Regions from separate parts of the Virgibacillus salarius genome, predicted to be linked through region 2. Evidence: riboswitches for the same ligand, from Rfam matches in the RefSeq annotation. Region 2 holds a riboswitch; the other holds the start of a gene.

What was found. Region 2 has a riboswitch for thiamine pyrophosphate ahead of thiW (energy coupling factor transporter S component ThiW). Riboswitches for the same ligand answer to the same signal wherever they lie in the genome.
Region 1: another riboswitch for thiamine pyrophosphate. It lies ahead of ABDZ84_RS19560 (ABC transporter substrate-binding protein); the one in region 2 lies ahead of thiW (energy coupling factor transporter S component ThiW).

What each region holds. Positions count from the first base shown of each region.
Region 1 covers NZ_BAAACY010000165.1:10,764-16,142, forward strand. Annotated here, with positions in the region: gene eno (phosphopyruvate hydratase) at 1-965, shown strand, start outside; TPP riboswitch at 1,308-1,417, shown strand; gene ABDZ84_RS19560 (ABC transporter substrate-binding protein) at 1,733-2,746, shown strand; gene ABDZ84_RS19565 (thiamine-binding protein) at 2,750-3,040, shown strand; gene ABDZ84_RS19570 (ABC transporter permease) at 3,040-3,810, shown strand; gene ABDZ84_RS19575 (ABC transporter ATP-binding protein) at 3,803-4,543, shown strand; gene ABDZ84_RS19580 (TatD family hydrolase) at 4,536-5,324, shown strand.
Region 2 covers NZ_BAAACY010000044.1:4,105-9,483, reverse strand. Annotated here, with positions in the region: gene ABDZ84_RS06575 (Gfo/Idh/MocA family protein) at 1-831, shown strand, start outside; gene ABDZ84_RS06570 (hypothetical protein) at 1,613-1,813, opposite strand; gene ABDZ84_RS06565 (DUF2642 domain-containing protein) at 1,827-2,021, opposite strand; TPP riboswitch at 2,301-2,412, shown strand; gene thiW (energy coupling factor transporter S component ThiW) at 2,617-3,114, shown strand; TPP riboswitch at 3,103-3,205, shown strand; gene tenA (thiaminase II) at 3,270-3,956, shown strand; gene thiD (bifunctional hydroxymethylpyrimidine kinase/phosphomethylpyrimidine kinase) at 3,956-4,762, shown strand; gene thiM (hydroxyethylthiazole kinase) at 4,759-5,379, shown strand, end outside.

The sequences.
Region 1 (5,379 bases), on a different contig from region 2:
CTAACGCAATTCTTGGTGTATCCATGGCTGTAGCACATGCTGCTGCTAGTTATCTTGAAGTACCGTTATATAACTACCTCGGTGGATTTAATGCAAAAACCCTACCAACACCAATGATGAATATTCTTAATGGTGGTGAGCATGCCGATAATAACGTAGATATTCAAGAGTTTATGGTTATGCCAGTTGGAGCAGAAACGTTCCAAGAAGCACTACGTACGGGTGCTGAAATTTTCCATTCATTGAAAAATGTATTAAAATCAAAGGGGTATAACACAGCTGTTGGTGACGAAGGCGGATTTGCACCAAACCTTGCTTCTAATGAAGAAGCTTTACAAACAATTGTGGAAGCAATTGAAGCTGCTGGTTACAAGCCAGGAGAAGAAGTGAAGCTTGCAATGGATGTTGCTGCTTCAGAAATATATGAAGATGGTAAATATAATCTAAAAGGTGAAGGTGTTGTTCGTACTTCTGAAGAGATGGTTGATTGGTATGAAGACATGATCAACAAATACCCAATTATCTCCATTGAAGATGGACTAGATGAAAATGATTGGGATGGATTTAAAGTATTAACAGATCGTCTTGGTGGACGAGTACAGCTTGTCGGAGATGATTTATTTGTAACAAATACTAATAAGCTTTCCAAAGGTATTGAACAAGGTATTGGAAACTCTATCTTAGTAAAAGTTAATCAAATCGGTACATTAACAGAGACGTTCGAAGCAATCGAAATGGCAAAACGCGCTGGCTATACAGCGGTTATCTCACACCGTTCAGGAGAAACAGAAGATGCAACGATCGCTGACATTGCTGTAGCGACTAATGCAGGTCAGATCAAAACAGGTGCACCTTCTCGAACAGATCGTGTAGCTAAATACAATCAACTGCTTCGCATTGAAGATGAGCTAGCAGGCATGGGTGAATATGCTGGTAAGACAGCGTTCTATAACCTAAATAAATAGGGAAGAAAACCTCTTAAGGTATGGTGGTTATACTTTAAGAGGTTTTTTATAGGTTTATCCCACACATATAACTGGCAGTAATAATCCACTTTAAGCAATAAAGTAAAACCACTATGGGGAAGTGGAGGATCGATTGCCGGTAAATGTCCGGTCGGTTCAAAGGATTTTAGGTCTGTGGTGCTAACAATCAATGTGGGATAAATAAAACCCCCACTGATTAAAGTGTCACTTTATGCAGAAGTTGCTTCTATGTTCATAGAAGTTTCTATATTTTTTGAGTTTCTTAAACTTGATTAAATGGACGAATTATGTCATAGTTACTATGGAATTAATAATAGAATACTAAAGTTGTAGGGGGACCAGTGTTGCTGGTTGAGATTGTATCCGTAAGGTACTGACTCTTAGAACCTGATCTGGTTTAAACCAGCGTAGGGAACATGTTTGATACATCAAATATTAAGTTGTATATGCCCTAATGGTGATTAACCATCTAGGGCATTTTTTATAGTCTAAGAAATTATAAAATTTGCGTGTTGAGCTGCGTCCAGCTCCAGCGCCCAGAAACTAGGCTACTTCATCATGAATCGCCCTAATCTAAATCATCATCGGCTCGCAAGCTCACCGTGAGTCCTTTATCTCCGTTGAATCGTCGCTGCGTTGCTAATCGGGTGTTTGCGCTTTTATTCTTAGCGAAGGAATTACAGTCAAACAAGATGATACATACGCTGTTCCTTACAATGAGAAAGGTATTCAAGAGGAGGAAAACATTGAAGAAGCTTTTACTGCTTAGTTTAGGGATTACACTGCTTATATTAACGGCATGTGGTACAGAAGAGAAAGAACAAAGTCAGCAGAACAATGACTCAACAGAAAAGAAAAAGATCTCTGTTGTACTTGATTGGACACCAAATACGAATCATACAGGATTATATGTTGCAAAAGAGAAGGGATATTTTGAAGAGCAAGGCCTTGATGTGGACATAATTATGCCTGGTGAAGCGGGAGCAGATCAGTTAATTGCATCTGGTAAAGCAGATTTTGGTGTGAGTTATCAGGAGGGGATTACTGAAGCTCGTGTACAAGATATACCGATTGTTTCCATTGCTGCTGTTATACAGCATAATACCTCAGGTTTTGCCTCACCCAAGAATAAACAGATTACTACACCTAAAGATTTTGAAGATAAAACATATGGTGGCTGGGGAGCTCCAGTAGAAAAAGCGGTTCTAACCTCACTCATGCAGCAGGAAAATGCTAATGTAGAATCAGTTGATATTATCAACATGGGCGATACGGACTTTTTTACTGCGGTGAAAAGAGATATTGATTTTGCGTGGATTTATTATGGTTGGACTGGTGTAGAGGCAGAGCTCCGTGATGAAGAAATTAATATGGTGTATTTAACCGATTATTCGTCAAATTTAGATTATTACACGCCGGTTTTAGCTACCAATGAAAAAATGATCAAAGATGATCCAGAAACAGTTAAGCAATTCTTAGCTGCAGTATCTAAAGGTTATAATCTAGCAATTGAGCAACCAGAGGAAGCCGCTGATATCTTAATTAACGCTGTTCCTGATTTGGATGCAGAATTAGTAAAAGCAAGTCAAGCTTGGTTAGTGTCAAAGTATCAAGATGATGCGGACCAGTGGGGGGAACAAAAGCAAGAGGTATGGGAGAATTACGCCAATTGGATGTATGAGAATGAGCTGTTAGATAAACCGTTAGATAGTGAAAAAGCATTTACAAATGAGTTTTTACCAGAAACAAAGGAGGAATAAATGATGGCAGATGCACTAGTTAGTATTCAAATTATCCCGAAAACGAAAAATGGTGAAGATGTTATTCCGTATGTGGATGAAGCGATTAAGATTATCGATCATTCCGGAGTTAAGTATCAGGTAAGTCCACTAGAAACTACAATGCAAGGTGATCTTGCAGAACTATTTGGAATTATTGAGAAGATGAATAAAAGGATGACTGAAATTGGTTGTGAAAATGTTATTTCACAGGTGAAGGTTCTTTATCAACCTTCTGGAGCTTCCATGGAACAATTAACGGAGAAGTATCGCTAATGAGAAGATTGCGAGAAAAGGGATGGCGACCAGCTCTGGTCCTCATCCTTTTCCTTATCAGTTGGGAAATAGCTTGTCGTATTTTTTCGATCCCAGCTTGGCTACTACCTGCTCCAAGTGTAATATGGCAAGAAGCTGTCAATGGCTGGCCAAATTATGCTAGTCATCTACAATCGACTATCCAACTATCGATTATCGGATTTATGATAGGCAGCAGTGTAGGTACGCTCGTTGCTGTTTGTCTTCATCTCATTCCGACAGTTAGGGAAGCCTTTTATCCATTATTAATAATATCACAGAATATACCTATTATTATTTTAGCTCCCTTATTAGTAATTTGGTTTGGTTTTGGAATATTGCCGAAATTAATTGTTATTACACTTGTTTGTTTTTTTCCAATAACTATAGCAGCTTTAGATGGATTTAGACAAACAAGTGGAGAACTGAAACACTATATGCAAATGACAGGTGCCAGTAAAGGGCAAATCTTTCGTAAGCTAGAGTGGCCATATGGATTACCTTCTTTGTTTAGTGGTTTAAAGATATCGGCGACATATAGCGTAATGGGAGCGGTGATATCTGAATGGCTTGGTGCAAGTGAAGGAATTGGAGTATATATGACTTTGGCATCTTCGTCTTTCCGAACAGATCGTGTCTTTGTTGCTATCTTATTTATAGTGCTGCTAAGTTTATTGTTTTTTGGCTGTATTTCATTAATTGAAAAAAGAGTAATTAAATGGAAACCGGAAGAAGGGAAGATCAGTGAGTAACTTAGAACTTGTAAATCTAACAAAAAAATATGGGGAAACTACTATTCTTAATCGTATTTCATTAACGGTGCGAAACGGAGAGTTTGTTTCGATTGTTGGACCATCAGGAAGTGGGAAGAGCACGTTATTTCGACTGATTGGAGGGATTACCTCACCTAATTCCGGTACGATTAAATTAAATGGAAAAGAGATTATCGGCAAACGGGGATTCATCAGCTATATGCCTCAATCAGATTCCTTACTTCCTTGGCGTTCGATTTTACAAAATGTTGTCTTAGCGGCAGAAATTGCAGGTAGAAAAGATGAATTAGAAGCAAAACGAATGCTAGAACGAGCTTGCTTAAAAGGATATGAAAATGCATATCCCCATGAATTATCTGGAGGAATGAAGCAGCGCGCTTCTTTTGTACGCAGTATTTTAAGTCCCCAGCCTGTTATTTGTTTAGATGAACCATTTTCCGCATTGGATGAATTTACCCGTTTGGACATGCAAAAGTGGTTATTAGCAATGTGGAATGAGCATCAACGATCAATCCTTTTCGTAACGCATAATATAGAAGAAGCATTATTTCTATCTGATCGTGTGATCGTGTTGTCAGCTCGTCCGGCTTCGATAAAAAAAGAATTCACAATTCCTTTTTCAAGACCAAGAGAGGAAGCGTTAGTTTTATCAGAAGCATTTCTAGAGTATAAGAAAAGGATATATCAGGAATTGAGGGCTACAAATGGATAGCTTCATTATTGATGCACACATTCACTTAGATATGTATACACAGGAGGAACAAACAGAAATTATTAAATCTTTGAAACGGCATCATGTTAGCTCACTAATTTCTGTTTCGAATAACCTAGCATCGTCAATTTCCAATTTAAGGTTAGCGGAGAGATGTTCCGCAGTTAAACCTGCTTTCGGATTTCATCCGGAACAAGAAATACCTAACGATAATGATATAGCTGATTTAATACAATTTATTGACTCGAATCTAGACAGAGCAATTGCGGTAGGTGAAGTAGGTCTACCTTATTACAAGCGACAAGAAAATTCAAATTTAATGGTAAAGCCATATATTGAATTACTAGAATTATTTATACGAAAAGCTAAAGAATGGAATAAGCCAATTGTACTTCATGCAGTTTATGATGATGCTACCATTGCCTGTGATTTATTAGAAAAGTATTCCATCACCAATGCACAGTTTCATTGGTTTAAGGGTGACAAACCTACAATGGAACGAATGAGCCAGAATGGATATTTTATATCCATCACACCAGATGTCATGTACGAACGAGAAATTAACCAGCTAGTTAATAAATACCCAATAACTCATATGATGGTGGAAACGGATGGGCCTTGGCAGTTTGCTGGTCCGTTTATCAACCAACTGACCCATCCAAAAATGATCCATAAGTCGATTAAACAAATAGCGACAATTAAAAAAATGCCTCTTCCTGATGTACAGGAACAACTTTATGTTAATACATCCCAGTTCTTTCATCTTAAGAATGACAAGTGAACATAGGACGAGTATGAATGGGAATATCATGTTAACAAGACATATGTTTATGGAG
Region 2 (5,379 bases):
TGCCAACTAATAGGTATATATGATATAGATGAAACGAAAAGAAATGAAATAGCTAAAAAATACAGTATTAAGCCTTTCCCATCATTGGATAATCTCTTAAAAGAAGTTGACGCTGTTAGTATAGCTGTCCCAACTAAGTTTCATTATGATATTGGTTTAAAGTGTATTGATAATAAAGTACACATGTTATTAGAAAAACCTATGACCAGTACAGTAGAACAAGCAAAAGATTTGCTTTATAAATCTTTAAAATCAGGGGTCATACTTCAAGTTGGCCACATTGAGCTTTTTAATCCCGTAATTCAGGAACTTCTAAAGGTATTAGAAAATAAAAAAATAATTGGCATTGAATTTCAGCGTATGAGCCCCTACCATAAAAGAATTAAAAATATCGATGTTGTAGAGGATTTAATGATTCATGATCTTTATATTTTGCAAGAGATTCTTAAGGATAAACTCATGGAAGTTAAGGCGTTAGGAAAAATAATTGACGGTACAATTAAGCATGCTGTGGTCATTGCCAAGTCTTCACAAGAGACAATCGTAAAGCTGTCAGCTAGTTTTAAATCTAAAAATAAAATTAGAACCATACAAATTCTCGCTGAAGATGCTTTTATAGACGTCAATTTATTAAAAAAAGAAATCAACATACGAAGCTCTATTCTCACCAAAACTATTAAGGTGGATGATTCTATACATCCACTACAAGTACAACTAACTGATTTCATAAATTGTATCAATCTTAAAAGAGAGCCTTCCGTAACTGGGAATGCAGGGATAAGAGCATTATTAATCACTAATAGCATTACTAATGAAATTAACAATGAGTAATAACAGATGTTCAACTTACAGATACAATTCTATATATAGGAAATATTAAAGTTAGTGCATTACTATGAATTACCATTACAATTTTATATAACCAAGGCTGAAACCAGTAATTGTAACAAGTTTTAAAACAACTTCAAGTAACTAGTTACCTATATTTCATAGGTAACTGGTTCTTCGATTTGTTTGAATTCTGATATCTTAATTATGTCTGATTCATCCTTTTGGTAGAGTTGGCAATTATTCCAGTGTATACAATACAAATTGTTTTTGATCACCATTAAAACAGTGAGCTATTACCTGTGACGACTAAGAAACTGATCTTGAAATTATAATCCCTATTTTGCCGTTGATCTCAAACGATTTTCTTCGTAAGAATATATTTATCAAATGCTATGTAACCGAAGATATTCTCCATTTTAAACCACTTTTTCAAGTTATTTAACTCCTGCTGAAGAATTAATTTCTTAGTGGACTTAATTCTGTAGCAAAAATTTAATACATTTAATTAGTAAATTATATATGCGAGGTTCCTTCACACTATTCAATTAATCTGTCATTTTTACAAATTGAAGAACTAATTCAAGGTTTGTCCAGCAAGTGCGTATTTTAAGAGGAATACATATATTGGACGTTTCTATAATTGTTTTTTAATGGGACCTTTTATTCTCTCTCTACATTCCATACCGTTAAACTATAATAACAGGTATAATCCTTCAAAAAGAAGAAGAATCATACCTGTTTTCGCATTTGAAGATTGAACAAAACTAAATGTTAGATTATGCTACGTAAATCGCACGAAATTAATAGCATTCAAAGATATATAAATTTTTTCAGTTCCATAACCATTACTAACATCAATAACAAGTACTAATTGTGATGTCACGTTCGAAAGAATACCTTCTATTAAATTACTATCTGTAGCTACTTCAACATTAGAACCTACACGTGTATTCAATTCAGCAGAAAAAGTATATAAAAACATCGTTATTCCTCCTTTATAATTCAGTAATCAACTCAATTTTATTTATTCGAATCAATGTTTGTTCTCCTGTATTTTCAATTAAGACAACATAGTCAGATCTAACCTTCAAAAGAGTCCCTGTTACTGTTCCAAAAGGAGTAGTGATCTCTATCTGTTCGTTCACCAAACTCTGAAGTAATTCTCTAATCGTAGAGGGAGTGCTTACCATTTTATCTTCACCCTTTCTTTAATATATCTCTATTTACCCTATGCTAAATTCATCTTGTCGTAAGGGCATTTATTTCCAAATAACATAAATTCAACAAATATCATATAACTATAAATAAAACTTAATAGACTGCTATCTTTAAGTGATATTAAAATTACGCGTTTATAAAAATAACTCTGTAGGTTAATACGCTATATTCTTTTTCCCATGACAAATAACAATATATTTGTTATGCTTGATTCAGTTAGTTGCTGAAAGCATAATTAAATTCACAAGTTACTTAACTACTAGGGGTGCCCAATATGTGGGCTGAGAGGAAACACGTGACGTTTCTAACTCTTATGGACCTGATCTGGTTAATACCAGCGGAGGGAAGTAGTAGACGCAACGTCTTTCTATTTTCTTACACAAAGCCAGGTCCATGGAGGATCTGGTTTTTTTCATAAGAACAGAGTGGATGTATATTATGCTTTGCTGTCTACCTTTAGCATCCATAGCTACTGGGGAGAGGCGTGTAGGACGTAAGCTATACCGCATATTGTCGGTAATTCCTATTGTTGTCCTATGCTCACTTTTTATAGAAAGGAGGGAATAAGTGAGAAGAACGCACGTATTAACATTGATGGCAATTTTCGTAGCAATTGGAACATTAGGAGCACAATTCTTATGGTTTCCTGCTGGAATTGCTAAAGCGTATCCAGTGCAGCACGCAGTAAATGTAATGGCGGCAGTAATACTGGGACCTGGTCCAGCCGTAGTCATAGCTTTTATGATTGGAATTTTACGAAATATGCTGGGGATTGGTACATTACTTGCTTTTCCGGGAGCAATGGTTGGTGCTTTCCTTGCTGGGCTTTTTTATCAGTGGTTTGGTAGAAAGCTGTGGGCTGTGATCGGAGAAAGCATTGGTACTGGTATTATCGGATCATTCATAGCGGTTCCATTTGCTAAATTGTTTATGGACAGTGCTGCTGGCGCTTTCATTTTCATGCCATCGTTTTTGGTAAGTAGCATAACTGGCGCATTTATTGGCTGGTTCATTTTATTACGAGTAAAGCAAGAAGATACGATACGCGTACAAGGAAACTACTAGGGGCGCTTTGTTGCTGAGATAAGGACTTTTCCTTTGTCCCTTTGAACCTGATCTGGATAATACCAGCGCAGGAAAGTAGTGGGGAACATATTATTATCCTCTATTTATCTACTTTTACACCTCTAGTGGCTTCCCATAATAGAAGGAGGCTAAATATGAATTTCACTGATCAATTAAGAGAAGAAAACAATGATATTTTCCAGCTTATTTTTAATCATCCCTTTGTTCAGGGGATAGGGACTGGCGAGATTTCTAAAGATGCGCTCGCACATTATATTAAAGCGGACTTTGAATACTTAAATGCCTTTATGCAAATTTATGGAATAGCGCTATCCAAATCAAAGAAACGTGATGATATTGCTTATTTCTTTGATCAAATAAATTTTATATTAAACGATGAAATCCACCCACATCATAACTTCTGCAATCATATCGGTGTGGACTATGCGTCCTTACAAGGACACCCTTTGCCACCTACTGCAGATCATTACATTAAACATATGATGTATCATGCACAAATGGGAACGTCTAGTGAGATACTAGGAGCTCTACTTCCATGCCCTTGGACATACTTAGAAATTGGTAGGGAATTAATGGAGCAGTATAATCCTAATAAAGATCACCCTTTTTACGATTGGATTAGTTTCTATGCAAGTGGTGATGTAGATAATACCACCTTTGAATTGAGAAAACGGTTGGATATACTTGCAGAAAATGCTGCCAAGGATGAAAAAGATCTCATTAGAGAAGCTTTTCGAAAAAGCTGCCAGCTGGAGCTTAAATTCTGGGAAATGGCCTACACATGTGAATCATGGCCAAACGCAGAAAAGGTGAACAGCTAATGGCTAGCATACCTTGCGCGCTGACTATTGCTGGAACAGATCCGAGTGGCGGTGCTGGCATACAGGCAGACCTAAAAACATTTCAAGAACTAACCGTATATGGAATGTCTGTAATCACCTCTGTTGTGGCACAAAATACAACCGGTGTGCAAAACGTACACCATCTACCTGTTACGATGATAAATGAGCAACTAAACTCAGTTATATCAGATATGCCTGTGCATAGCATAAAAACAGGTATGATTGCGAACAAAGATATGATGCAGGTTATTGCAGAGCACTTGTCCAAATCAGTTGTGAACTATGTCATGGACCCTGTCATGGTTGCAACTAGTGGCGATCCATTAATATCGGAAGATGCTCGATCGTTTCTCAAACAGCAGCTATTACCATTAGCGACTGTAGTTACTCCTAATATTCCTGAAGCACAGTATATTACAGGACAATCTATTGATAATACAAGTGATTTGCAAGAAGCGGCTTTCGAGATCGTCAAAAGCTTTGGAGCACGCGCAGCACTTGTTAAAGGTGGCCACCTGCAAGGTAAAGCCGTCGACTATTTATATGATGGGAATAAGCTTTACACGTTCGAAGCAGAGCGGTTTCAAACAAAGAATACACATGGTACAGGTTGTACGTATTCAGCGGCAATTACTGCTCATCTAAGTAAAGGTCTACCACTTTACGAAGCTGTAAAGCAGGCGAAACAGTATGTAACAGCTGCTATTCAATACTCCTTTTCACTTGGTGCCGGTAACGGACCTACAAATCATTGGGCGGTACGCAAAGAAAGGGTGGAACAATGACACAATCCATTATTCAAGCAGTTAGAGAACAAAAACCATTGATCCATAACTTAACCAATGAAGTAGTCATGAATTTTACAGCTAATGGTCTGTTAGCCTTTGGTGGAGCACCGATAATGGCAAAAGCAGAACAAGAGGCTAAAGAAATGGCTACCGCTGCGAATGGTGTACTTATTAATATTGGTACAACAACTTTAAACGAGCTATCAGCTATGAAACTAGCAGGAATAGCCGCAAATAAAAAAGGTATCCCTGTCGTACTTGACCCAGTTGGCGTAGCGGCTACAACCTTTCGCCAAGAAGCTGTAAAGCATTTGCTACACGAAGTACAGTTTACCGCAATCAAAGGTAATGCTGGTGAAATGGCACAGCTTGTGGAGATCCCTTGGAAAACAAAAGGTGTTGAGTCAATTGGGGACGGTAATCTAGAAGAAATTGCCGTTAAAGTTGCCAAAGCCTATCATACAACTGCTGTAGTTACTGGTGAGACGGATGTAATTTACAGTGAAGGGAAAATAATTCACAACACGACTGGTCATGTATGGCTAGAAAAAATTACTGGTGCAGGCTGCTTATTAGGAGCTATTCTAACTGCATGCTTAACAACTAATCATGCT